3 regions of the Buttiauxella sp. JUb87 genome follow, and region 2 is predicted to be linked to each of the others. Evidence: riboswitches for the same ligand, from Rfam matches in the RefSeq annotation. Region 2 holds a riboswitch; each other region holds the start of a gene.
What was found. Region 2 has a riboswitch for cobalamin ahead of EC843_RS05595 (cobyrinate a,c-diamide synthase). Riboswitches for the same ligand answer to the same signal wherever they lie in the genome.
Positions count from the first base shown of each region.

Region 1: another riboswitch for cobalamin. It lies ahead of btuB (TonB-dependent vitamin B12 receptor BtuB); the one in region 2 lies ahead of EC843_RS05595 (cobyrinate a,c-diamide synthase).
Region 3: another riboswitch for cobalamin. It lies ahead of EC843_RS19380 (cobyrinate a,c-diamide synthase); the one in region 2 lies ahead of EC843_RS05595 (cobyrinate a,c-diamide synthase).

Region 1 is NZ_SNVY01000011.1:735-4,935, forward strand. Features, by position in the region: gene murI (glutamate racemase) at 1-274, opposite strand, end outside; gene btuB (TonB-dependent vitamin B12 receptor BtuB) at 219-2,090, opposite strand; cobalamin riboswitch at 2,159-2,350, opposite strand; gene trmA (tRNA (uridine(54)-C5)-methyltransferase TrmA) at 2,460-3,560, shown strand; gene EC843_RS21795 (YijD family membrane protein) at 3,605-3,961, opposite strand; gene fabR (HTH-type transcriptional repressor FabR) at 3,976-4,201, opposite strand, start outside.
Region 2 is NZ_SNVY01000001.1:1,167,474-1,171,674, forward strand. Features, by position in the region: gene cbiB (adenosylcobinamide-phosphate synthase CbiB) at 1-356, opposite strand, end outside; gene EC843_RS05595 (cobyrinate a,c-diamide synthase) at 353-1,735, opposite strand; cobalamin riboswitch at 1,838-2,015, opposite strand; gene EC843_RS05600 (DUF496 family protein) at 2,319-2,639, opposite strand; gene EC843_RS05605 (FUSC family protein) at 2,795-3,853, opposite strand; gene sbmC (DNA gyrase inhibitor SbmC) at 3,944-4,201, opposite strand, start outside.
Region 3 is NZ_SNVY01000007.1:72,773-76,973, reverse strand. Features, by position in the region: gene cbiB (adenosylcobinamide-phosphate synthase CbiB) at 1-320, opposite strand, end outside; gene EC843_RS19380 (cobyrinate a,c-diamide synthase) at 317-1,696, opposite strand; cobalamin riboswitch at 1,792-1,967, opposite strand; gene EC843_RS19375 (GHMP kinase) at 2,402-3,268, shown strand; gene cobD (threonine-phosphate decarboxylase CobD) at 4,116-4,201, opposite strand, start outside.

The DNA.
Region 1 (4,201 bases), on a different contig from region 2:
AGGCGATGATGGCGAGTGCGAGTGGGTAGCGTTCCTGAACCGCAGTAACAATTTCAACTACGCGTTCAACAATGAACTCTTCGCTTTTCTCGCCGTAGGGGAATGCTACGTTGTCGAAAGCATAAATGTAGTGCAGGTCAGGCAAAAGCTGCCGGACTTCATCATACACAGAAAGCCCACCGACACCGGAGTCAAAAACCAGTACGGTGGGACGTGTATTAGAAGGTATAGCTGCCAGAGAGATAGTATTCCCGTCCTGGGGTTTGATAGCCATAAACCGTCTCGTAATCTTTATCGAACAGGTTGGCGATTCTACCACGAACAGTGAGATGAGAGGTGACCGGATATGAAGCCGCTACATCAACTGTGCTATAACTCGGCAAAATTTGCTGAGTCGGGTTATAAGCAGAGGTGTTGTTGTCGTAGCGTTTGCCGTAATACTGCCACGCTACATCCATATTCACGTTAAACATCACCCAGTCGAGCTGGTACTTAGCCTGGCGCTTAGCGCGGCGAGCCAGCACTTCATCACTCTGGTCATCACGCGGATCCATATACTGCAACGTTAGCTTATGAGTAAAGATGCCAGTATCCACGCTACCGACCCATTCCAGTCCTTTGATAGTCGCAGATTTGATGTTGTCATAAGACCCGTCATAAGTGACCGGATCGGAGTAGTAGGTAATCAGATTTTCAATCGTGTAGTGATAAGCAGACAAACGCCAGTCCACAGGACCGGTTAATCCTTCAAGCCCAGCTTCCCATTGCTTGGATTCTTCTGGTTTCAGATTTGGATTGGAGTCGATGCCAAAGCGCGTGGAGCCATATTGTTGCCCGAGGGAAGGTGCAAGGAAACCCGTGCCATAAGAAACTGTCGCACGATACCCTTCAACGAATTCCCATCCAGCCGCGGTTTGCCATGTACCGTGCCAACCGAATTGCTCGTCGTGGTCTTCACGACCTGAAGCTTCCAGGGTCACATCGCCAAACTGCTGCTGACCACTCAAGTAGACGCCCGTGTTATCACGGTTATAACTGTCAGACATGACTGTGTCAGAAGAAGTCAGACGCTGTTGCTGCCAGTCAATACCTGCGCTGATCGAGCCATTCCCGACAACAAAGTTGTTACCCCACTGGACGTTGCGTTGGGTCATATAGTCGAGCGTCGTACCGTCGTTATAGCGGCCATACACGCTGCTATAGTTATAGTCCTTCACTTTTTGATAGCTCGCCAACAGCTGCGAAGAGTAGATCCCGGAATGGAAACGCAGGCCCGCATCGTAGTTCTGGTTATAGAGTTGATGCTCGTCTGCGCTATACGCCGGAGTATAAGGAGGCGCACCTAAATCGTAATCGCTGTTGTTGGAATAGCCATAAGTACGGAAGAAGCCGTCAAACTCCTCGCTAAACTTATGCTCCAGGCCAGCCCAATAGCTTTTGCTACGGTAACCATCTCTATCGTTATCACCGCTATAAGTAGAATGCGGCTGAACGTTAAAACCCTTAGTGGTTTCGTATGAGCCAGACACTGTCGCTACCGTATCGCCAAAACGCTGGCGCCAGGTACCGTCATATTGCTGATAGCTATCCGAACCCACACCCGCATTGATTTGCGACTTTTCTTCATCGCTCTGCGTGATGATGTTAACCACGCCGCCAATCGCGCCAGAACCGTAAACCGCGGAACGTGGGCCACGAATGTATTCCACGCGCTGCACTAAAGAAATCGGGATTTGGCTAACATCCGAGGAGTTGGAAATGCCAGGGCGGGCAAGCGGAATACCATCCACCAGCACCAATACATGGCTGGCGCTGGTGCCACGGACAGACATTGAAGAACTCTGCCCAAGACCACCATACTGAGCAATATCGACGCCAGGTAAACGACGCATGACATCGTTCATCGATTTTGCCTGCCATTGGTCGATCTCTTCCCGGGTCACAATATCAGTTGGCGCCAGAACGGTATTGACGGGTTGCTGAAAACGGTTGGCCGTTACCACCAGAGTATCGTCAGAATTGCTGTCTTGCGCCCAGCCTGAAAAAGCCGTTACGGACAGAGCCGTAAGCAGCGAAAGTTTTTTTACCATCATTTTAATAAGCATCCGCTTTCCAATAAGGATGCCGCAGACATAACCGATAGCACGCGATAGTTATGCAGATTGCGACGTATACCGGCAGGTCTTCGGGCTTGGAGGTGTGTGACTACTGGATGATGACTTCCCGCTTTGTTTAGCAGTGTCTGCACTTGGCGCTCATCCCACCGTTCCTTACCGCTGCGCGTCAGCCCCAGAGTTGCACTGGGTTCCCTTTTAACTCATGTAAAAAGGCCGGAAGTGCTATGCTACGATTTTGTTAATAAGATTGTCCAGACACATCAAAATGCAACAGCACTGGACATCATCAACCTATTCCCTACAATCGCCGCGTAGTTTGACTTTATTAACAGGTAGCAGATCATGACTCCCGAACATCTCCCAATTGAACAGTACGACGCGCAACTGGCCGAAAAAGTCGCCCGCTTGCAAAGCATGATGGCCCCTTTTGCAGCACCAGCGCCGGAGGTGTTCCGTTCGCCAACCAGCCACTATCGGATGCGTGCTGAATTTCGTATCTGGCATGATGAAGACGACCTGTACCACATCATGTTTGACCAGGAGACAAAGCAGCGCATCCGGGTTAACACCTTCCCGGCAGCCAGCTCACTTATCAACGCGTTGATGCCTGCGATGCTCGACGGCGTGCGTGATATTCCCGCCCTGCGCCACAAACTCTTCCAGATTGATTATCTGACGACGATGAGCAACCAGGCGGTTGTCTCGATGCTTTACCACCGGAAATTGGGTGAAGAGTGGCAGCAACACGCTGAAGCACTGCGCGACAATCTGCGGGCTCAGGGTTTCAATGTTCATTTAATTGGCCGTGCGACCAAAACCAAAATCGAGCTGGATCAGGATTTCATCGATGAGCGTTTGACTGTTGCCGGTAAAGAGATGATTTATCGCCAGGTGGAAAACAGTTTCACGCAACCCAACGCGGCGATGAATGTTCATATGCTGGAATGGGCGCTGGATGCCACGCACGGTTCAAAAGGCGACCTGCTGGAACTGTATTGCGGTAACGGTAACTTCTCGCTGGCACTGGCTCGCAACTTTAATCGCGTGCTGGCAACTGAAATCGCCAAGCCGTCTGTTGCTGCCGCGCAATACAATATTGAAGCGAATGAAATTGAAAACGTGCAAATCATTCGTATGGCCGCGGAAGATTTTACCCAGGCGATGAATGGCGTGCGCGAGTTTAACCGCCTGAAAGGTATCGACCTGAAAAGCTACCAGTGCGAAACCATTTTCGTCGATCCACCACGCAGTGGTCTGGATGCTGACACCGTGAAAATGGTGCAGGCGTATCCGCGCATCCTTTATATCTCCTGCAACCCGCAAACCCTTTGCGAGAACCTGGAAACATTAAGCGAAACCCATAACGTGTCACGGCTGGCGCTATTTGACCAATTCCCGTACACGCACCATATGGAATGCGGTGTGTGGCTAACACGCAAATAGCAAAACGGACGCCTCGGCGTCCGTTTTTGTTTTAGAGCAGGCTGCTATTCCGTCACCTGGGATTTACGAGCGCGGATTTTAATACCAATCCAGAACAACAATGCGACCGAAAGTACCGCTGGCAAGAAGTTGGAGCCAATAGCTGGATATTCAGCGCGTACAACTGCGCTATACAGCAACACGCCCAACACGAAACAAGCCGCTGCGATACTTGGCAAACCCACCGGCATCGTGCGGTTTTGGTAGCGTTGATGCAAACAGTACACCGTCAGCACCAGCGCGATAATTGGAAAAATGGAAAACGGCACAACCGAGCTGAACACTGCGGCAAACGTTCCGTTGATCGCAAGGCCTGCAATAAACGCTAACCCGAGCGTACCTCTATCTTGTAACTGTTTCATTGCCCTTCCTTCATTCACTCTTCAGATATTTGAGCCAATGCCATTTTTTCTTGCTCCCGGCGATACCAGTAATACGCACCTTTGGAAATCATGCGCAACTGAAGTACCAGACGCTCTTCAAGCTGACGACGCTGATCGGCATCGACGTCTAACGCTTCGGCACCAGCACTAAAAACAATCGTCACCATCGCTTCTGCCTGCGCTTCAGTAAAGCTGCGCGACATACGATTTTCGAGTTCC
Region 2 (4,201 bases):
TCGGCCAGGGTTCCATGTTTGAGCGCGCGGTAAACGTCGAGTGCGGCATCGCTCAGGCAACGTGCGGCAAGTACGGTGTAAATCATCCACACTTCGACTAACCACCCGAGCCACGGATGCAGCAGGTTGGCGAGATACAATACGCCCCAGCTCACGCCCCATGTGGTGCCGACCACCACCAGCCACAGCACGCCACCACCGATTTTCAGCGCGCGGTCACTTTTGCAGAATTGGCGAATAATGCGTTGGGATACGGTGATTAGATTGCCTATCCAGCGCACCGGATGAGGCCAGTGCGGCGGGTCGCCAAACCAGTAATCCAGCAGCCAGGCCACGCCCCAGGCAAGCAATGTCATAGGTGATTCCTCGCAAGCGTTAGCCAGGGGGTGAGCAAATTCGCGCGTTGAGCGAAATGGACATGCAGGTAGCTGGCAAAAGTCGCCTGCTGCTGAACGCCTCCCTGCCAGCGGGAAACGGCGACACCATCACGCCATTTGCAGCAATCCAACGCTGCGGGCAACGGGCCGTTGAAATCGGAGTAATGAAATTCGTGGCCACGCAAGGTTTCGCCTTTTTTCGCCAGCAAGGTGTTTTGCACAGCGGTGGCCTCGCAATAGCCAAAACGTGTCAGGCGTTGGCCCATCTGGCTATGGCCTGGCAACACGCCGCACATGGCGTGGGTTTCGCCTTCACTGTCAGTCAGCGTTTCGCCCAAATACATTAAGCCGCCACATTCGGCATACAGCGGAATGTGCTGTTGATGGGCAGCTTGCAGGGATTCGCGCATGCGACTGTTCGCGGCGAGTTTTGCCGCATGGACTTCGGGGTAACCACCGCCAAGCCAAATCATCTGGCAGTCAGGGATTTTTGCGTCATGCAGCGGGCTGAAGCGCTGGATTTTCACCCCGGCGTGCTCGAGCATTTCGAGGTTATCGGGATAGTAGAAGTTGAAAGCTTCGTCTTCAGCAAGGGCGAGTGTTAGCCCGTCGGCCAGTGCGGCATCAGCAATGGCGGGCGCAGCACCCTGAGGCAGGGTATTAAGGCGAGATAACGCCAGAAGATGGTCGAGGTTAACGGTTTCTTCAATTTGCTGCGCCAGGCGCTGCCAGTGTTCATCTTGCGGGGAGTGTTCTTGTGCCGGAACCAGGCCGAGGTGGCGCGACGGTAACTCGACATCGGCCATCACCGGCAAGCGCCCTAAGACGGGCAAGCCGCAGTAACGGGTGATGGCATCAGCAAGTAACTGGTAGTGGCTGTCGCTGTTGACGCGATTGAGGATAACGCCTGCGATGTTTAGCGTTGGGTCAAAGCGCTGGAAGCCCATGACAGTGGCGGCAATGGAGGTAGACACCGCTTTGCCGTCGACCAGCAATATCACCGGGCAACCGAGCTGTTTTGCCATCGCGGCGCTGCTGCAATAGTTGGGGTCGGTGCCGTAGCCGTCGTACAACCCCATCACCCCTTCGATGACGGCGACATCTGCGTGCTGCATTTGTTTAGCGAACAAACCATTTAGCGTGGAAGTGGGCAACATGAAAGCATCGAGATTGCGCGAGGCAATGCCGCTTACTGCACTGTGCCAACTGCTGTCGAGATAGTCGGGGCCAATTTTGAAGGGTTGAACGCGAAGGTTGCGTTGCATGAAGGCGCGGAGCAGCCCGAGCATGACGGTGGTTTTACCACAGCCGCTGCTGGTGCCTGCAATGACGAATGCGTGTTTTGCTGCCGCTGCCATGGTTGCCTTATCACTGTTTCGGCAAAGCACGGATGTCAGCACGTACGCGCACCCTGAGGCTGCACGCATCTGATGACAACTGACTTCCCACCGAAGGAGTTGTTGAGAATAAGGATGACAAGTCGGTCTTCTGGCTTAGCGTCTCTCTCGCCCGCCCTTCCCAATCATTAGATCAGTGGTTTTGCGGGTTCGTCGGCATCACAGCAGCGGGGGCTGCGGGGGATTGTCACCCCCTTCCCAGCCACGGACTATTTTGGTTAATCGCGTGGCATAAACGAGTCAGTTATTGCGAGCATGACCTTCAAAGCATCACACTCTTAAATATTTAAAAGCAGACACAGTGTAAAAGCTAATAGATTTCGAGAGTTGCGCTATGACAATTTTTACTGATTTTTTAATCTTTACGGTAAATGTCGCTGACGCGTATCTGCCCCCCAGAGACTGGGGATAAAAAAAACCGCCTGGCGGCGGTTGGTAACACTGTTGGAAAAACTCTGCGTAGGTCAGCTAAGCGAAGCGCCATCCGACAACACTGGCGCAAACGGTGGATGACGCTTTCGCTTATCCACCCTACGACAGCTAATTAATCGGCCTTGATTTCGCCCATTACTTTCAGTTTTTTGGAAATTTCACGACGCTCTTTAGACAGTTCAGCGTTTTTGATGATGTAGTCATCAACACGGTCTTCATAGTCGGTTTTCATGCTGGCGATGATGCCTTGAATAGCTTCAATGCTCATACCCGGTTTGATGTAGTCGCTCAGGTTATCAAGCAGCAGAACACGTTTTGAGTTATCGCGGATCTTTTTCTGTACGTCCTGGATTTCACGCTGCAGTTTGTTTTTGCGACGGAACAGACGCACGAACTCAAGCACGTCCTGGAAAGATGGTTTGATTGGTTCCATTTTTATACCCCTGCTAATTTCATACTCGGATTCGTTAAGACAGCCGCCATAAGATAACCTTAATGGTAGCGGCAGCCGCTGATAATTCATTGTTTCGCTATCTTAACCTCAATTGCTGCTGAATCGAAACCAGCAATTCACACCAGGCTGAGCAATTATTTGCGTAACGCGCGACAGATCAACTGCGACAGCAATTCTAGTTGACGAGCAAGTTCCAGACTCAGCCAGACGTAACCATGAATAGGCGTTTCCTGAAGTTTCCCATTTTGGCCATTTTGTATGAGCTCGCGCAACTCGCTGACGATTTCAGTCAGCTTTTCATTGTTCGCTGAAATCGTCGACGGGTTGCCATCGTGCAAGGCCAGTGCGATAGCGGCAAGCGTGCCCTGGGTCATTTGTTGCGTTTCGCGCAGCGTGTGTGCGTTGATCATCAGGAAGTGGCTTTCCCTTGATGCCCAGTAAGCGTTGACCTGCAACTCAAGAGTGCACACCAGATTGCGGCTGACGGTTTGTATCGCCTCGAAGATAGACTTTTGAATGTGCGTTTCTTTGCTGCTTGGCCCGATGAGTGCACGCATTCTTACGACATCACTCAACACTTTGTGTAAATGTTTTTCAAGCCTGGGGCGCTCTAATAAATTAGGTGAGAAGCCCGCGTTGTAAACCCGGCCAAAGGCGGTGACGAAGTTCGCCATTTGTATGCGCCAGTGGATAAAGGCGCGCTGCGGATAAATGCTGGTAAATAACATCGCCAGCAACGAGCCGAAGATAACATCGCCGCTGCGCCAAAGGGCAATTTCCATGTCTCCTGCCGGTGCGCCAACCACCACCGCAAGAGTGATACCAATCAGCAGAGCTTGATACGGGCGTTTCCCCAACGCCAGATAGCCGCAGATGAACATGGCAATGGCACACCACACCAACATCAGCGGTAGCGAGAACAGCTCAAGTTTTAGCGCCACAAGTCCCATGACTGCACCGCATATCGTCCCACCAATTCGCTCAAAGGCGCGTGGCACGACGTTGCCCCAAAAAGAGATCGGCCCCATGACCACCACAAGCGTGATCAACGGCCATGTCCCTTCGGGCACTTTCAGAAGATGAACAATAAGAAAGGTGAGAATAAAAGCCAGTGCGATGCGGATCCCATGCACGATACGGTAATTGCGGTATATGCGGATCTCAAATGGGCTTAGTGATTTGTCAGGACGCACACTCAGTTCCCCAGAAAATAAAAAACGGGATTGTACCTGTTTTTATGGAATGAACATCACAAAGTTAGGGGGCATAAGCCCCCTTTAGCATCAGACTTGATCTGCCACCGGAATATACATGTCTATTTCCCATACTCCACTTTCTGAACCATCGTTAAGATAGTGTTCGAAGCAGGGTTTTCCGGTTATCTGGTAGCTATTATTAGCAAGGACGCTGTCAAAAAACAGATTCCACGGCTTGGCAAAGTCGTTGTCATCCACGCGGGCGCGTGCCACCGCATACTGGCCGCCCTGGATGCTCGTCACAATCACGCCTTCACTGTTATCCGGCACGGTAAAGTTTTCAGC
Region 3 (4,201 bases), on a different contig from region 2:
TCACGCGCGGCGTCATCGAGGCTGCGGGCAGCAAGCACCGTGAAAATCATCCACACTTCGACAATCCAGCCCAACCAGGGGTGAATGGCATTGGCAAAATGCAGCAGCCCCCACGCCACGCCGAAGGTGGTGCCAACCACGCAGAGCCACATCAAACCACCGCCGATGGACAAGGCCGCTTCGCTACGGCAGTAACGCCGGACGATACGTTGTGCCAACGCTGTCAGTGCGCCAATCCAGCGCACCGGATGCGGCCAGTGGTGAGGGTCGCCCAGCAGACGATCCAGAATCCACGCCACCGCCCAGGCCAGGAGTGTCATTTCGCTCTCCAGGCTGCACTTATCCAGCGATTAAGCAGCGTGGGACGCTGGGCAAAATGAATATGCAGATAGCTGGCGAAGGTATTTCCCACCTGCCAGCCACCCGACCACGCCTGTAAAACTGCGCCGTCGCGGGTTTTGCTGCACGCCATCACCGCAGGGATTTGCGGCGTAAATTCAGAATAATGAAACTCGTGACCACGCAGCGTTTCGCCTGTGTCAGCCAGCAAGGTGGGCGCCAGCGCCCGGCTTTCGCAGTAGCCAAAGCGGGTTAATTTTTTGCCCATCGCGCTATGGCCGGGAATAGCGCCGACCATCGGATAAGTCGCGCCGTGGCTGTCTTGTAGCGAACTGCCGAGGTACATCAAGCCACCGCATTCGCCATAAATCGCCACGCCTCGTTGGTGGGCTGCGAGGATTTGAGCGCACATGGTGTGGTTCGCAGACAGCTTTTCGGCGTAGAGTTCCGGATAGCCACCGCCGAGCCAAATCATCTGACATTCCGGTAACTGGCTGTCATGCAGCGGGCTGAAGCGCACGATGCGCACGCCAGCACGCTCAAGAAGAGAAATGTTATCGGGGTAATAGAAGTTGAACGCCTCGTCATCAGCCAGCGCCAGCGTTAACCCTGCTCCGCTGCCGGCGGCTGGCAGTTCAGGCCACGCCCCTGAAGGGAGCGCATCACAGACGCTGAGTGCCAGCAACTGGTCGATATCCAGCGTTTTTTCAAGCTGGCTGGCGAAGTCTGCCCAGGGTTGTGAATTGACGACCGACTCGCGTGCGGTGACCAGCCCCAAATGCCTTTCCGGTAACGAAACCCCTTCAACACGGGGAACGTAGCCCAACACCGGCACGCCGCAGTAGCGTTCAATAGCGCTTTTCAACAACTGATAATGGCTTTCGCTATTCACGCGGTTGACGATCACGCCCGCCAGCTTTAATGCGGGGTCAAAATGTTGAAACCCCATGACCGTCGCGGCAATCGACGTCGAAACAGCTTTCCCATCGACCAGCAGAATCACCGGGCAGTTCAGTTGCTTCGCCATCCCTGCGGTGCTGCAATAATCAGGACTGATGCCGTAGCCATCAAACAGCCCCATCACGCCTTCAATCACCGCCACATCCGCATGCTGCATACGTTCGGCAAACAGCGCATTTAACGTGGCAACCGGCAGCATAAAACGGTCAAGGTTCAGGGAGGCAGTCCCGGTCACGGCGCTATGCCAGCCAGTATCAAGATAGTCAGGGCCAACTTTGCAGGGTTGTACGCGCAATCCGCGCTGTGTGAGGAGGCTAAGCAAACCCAGCGTAACCGTGGTTTTGCCACATCCGCTGGAAGTGCCTGCAACAATGAATGTCCTTTTCCTGGCTGCCATACCCCAATCCTGTTCTGGGCGGTACGGGTGCCAGGATGTGCGTTGACCCAGTCTTGCGACTCGACGCTTCTGAGCAACCCACTTCCCACCGAAGTTGTTGTTTTTAGCTAACAGACTGGTCTTCTGGCTTAGCGTCACTCTCACCCGTCCTTCCCAATCTTACGATCAGTGGTATCACGGGTTCGTCAGCATCACAGCAGCGGGGGCTGCGGGGGATTTAAACCCCCTTCCCAACCACACAATGTGGTGTATCTATTAGCATTGCAGTTAACCGCGTATGCCGTAAATTCACTGTTGCGCATACGTGGAAACATAATTTAAGAATTCTGTTGAATATCGCCAAATAAAAACTCGACACAGGTTATAGCGCCTAAGAAATTAAATTATTGCGCTACGACAATTTATCAGACCAATTAAATTTGCTTACTTTGACACGCCCCACAATTAATTACCTTTTCGTAAAGCAATAACAAAACCTCACTTTTAAATGAAATAACCCCTTACACCAAATAGACAAATAAGTTCATGAAAATAAATCATATTAATATGAAAATAAATCAAAGCCATATTATTAGCGCGCAGATATAACATCTTTATTCTTTTTACCGCCATGGCTGATTAAGCTATATTGTGGAAAATCAATAAATCCTATAAAGCGCCATGTCACTATCGCGCAGATATAATTGAGTGAAAAAGGTGGTCAATGTGGCAGTAGCTCAGTGTCCTGCATCCTGTGGCGAGCTTATCCAGGGGTGGATTGTTGGCGGCGAAAAGCTGGTGTCGTGTCCGGTGGACTGGTACAGCACCGTTGAAGTCACCACTGGCGCTCCGCTAGCAAGCGAACTTCCTCTGTCGCGCGCAATGGTGAAACAGCTGCTGGCGCACTGGCAATATCCCGCAGAGTTGAGCCGTGAAATACGCATTGAGCGCCACTCGACGATTCCGCTCGCCAAGGGAATGGCCAGTAGCACCGCAGATATCGCCGCCACGGCGCTCGCTACCGCGAGTTATTTAGGCCGTGAACTCAGTGAACAAGCACTGGCGGCGCAGTGTGTTGCACTCGAACCCACCGACAGCACTATTTTTCGCAGCCTGACGTTGTTTGACCATAACAAAGGTGCTACGCGCATCGCCTGTGACTCGCAACCGGCGCTGGATCTGCTGGTGCTTGAAAGCCCACTGACTTTGCGGACCGCAGATTATCACCGCATGGAAAGAAACACGTTGCTGCAACGGCATGCCCCTGAACTGGAAACAGCCTGGGGGAAAATTCAGCAAGCGTGCGCGCAGAACAACCCACGTTTGATGGGTGAAGCCGCCACGCTTAGCGCCGTGGCGAGCCAGAATATTTTGCCTAAACCGGAATTTAACGTCTTGTTATCACTGGTTGAAGAGTGCGATCTCTACGGTATTAATGTCGCGCACAGCGGCAGCGTGGTGGGGTTGTTGTTAGACCGCAACAAGCATGATGTAGAGCGGGTGATAGGGCTATTGACGGAAAAACGCTTAACTCCACACTGGCCGATGCATCACTTGTTGAAGATGGTCGAAGGCGGCGTGGCCTTGCTGTGATCACCGTTAATGGTGTCGGATGACGCTGCGCTTATCCGACCTACGGGATAGCCGTTGTATGGGGACAAGCGTCAGCGTCATCCACCAGTTACGCCGAGGGTGACGGAGGTCGCTGCGCTTATCCGGCCTACGGGATAGTCGTTGTAGGGGGGATAAGCGTCAGCGTTATCCACCAGTTACGCCGAGGGTGACGGAGGTCGCTGCGCTTATCCGGCCTACGGGATAGCCGTTGTAGGGGGGATAAGCGTCAGCGTCATCCACCAGTTACGCCGAGGGTGACGGAGGTCGCTGCGCTTATCCGACCTACGGGATAGCCGTTGTAGGGGGATAAGCGTCAGCGTCATCCACCAGTTACGCCGAGGGTGACGGAGGTCGCTGCGCTTATCCGGCCTACGGGATAGTCGTTGTATGGGGGATAAGCGTCAGCGTCATCCACCAGTTACGCCGAGGGTGACGGAGGTCGCTGCGCTTATCCGGCCTACGGGATAGCCGTTGTAGCGGGGATAAGCGTCAGCGTCATCCACCAGTTACGCCAAGGGTGACGGAGGTCGCTGCGCTTATCCGGCCTACGGGATAGTCGTTGTAGGGGGGATAAGCGTCAGCGTCATCCACCAGTTACGCCGAGGGTGACGGAGGTTGCTGCGCTTATCCGACCTACGGGATAGCCGTTGTAGGGGGGATAAGCGTCAGCGTCATCCACCAGTTACGCCGAGAGTGACGGAGGTCGCTGCGCTTATCCGGCCTACGGGATAGCCGTTGTAGGGGGGATAAGCGCCAGCGTCATCCACCAGTTACGCCGAGGGTGACGGAGGTCGCTGCGCTTATCCGACCTCTGGAGAGGTTTCACTTATGAATCAGGCGTTAATATCTGGCTCAGCGCCTGAATCAACTGCCGGTTTTCATCTTCGCGACGAACGGCCACCCGATAGAAAT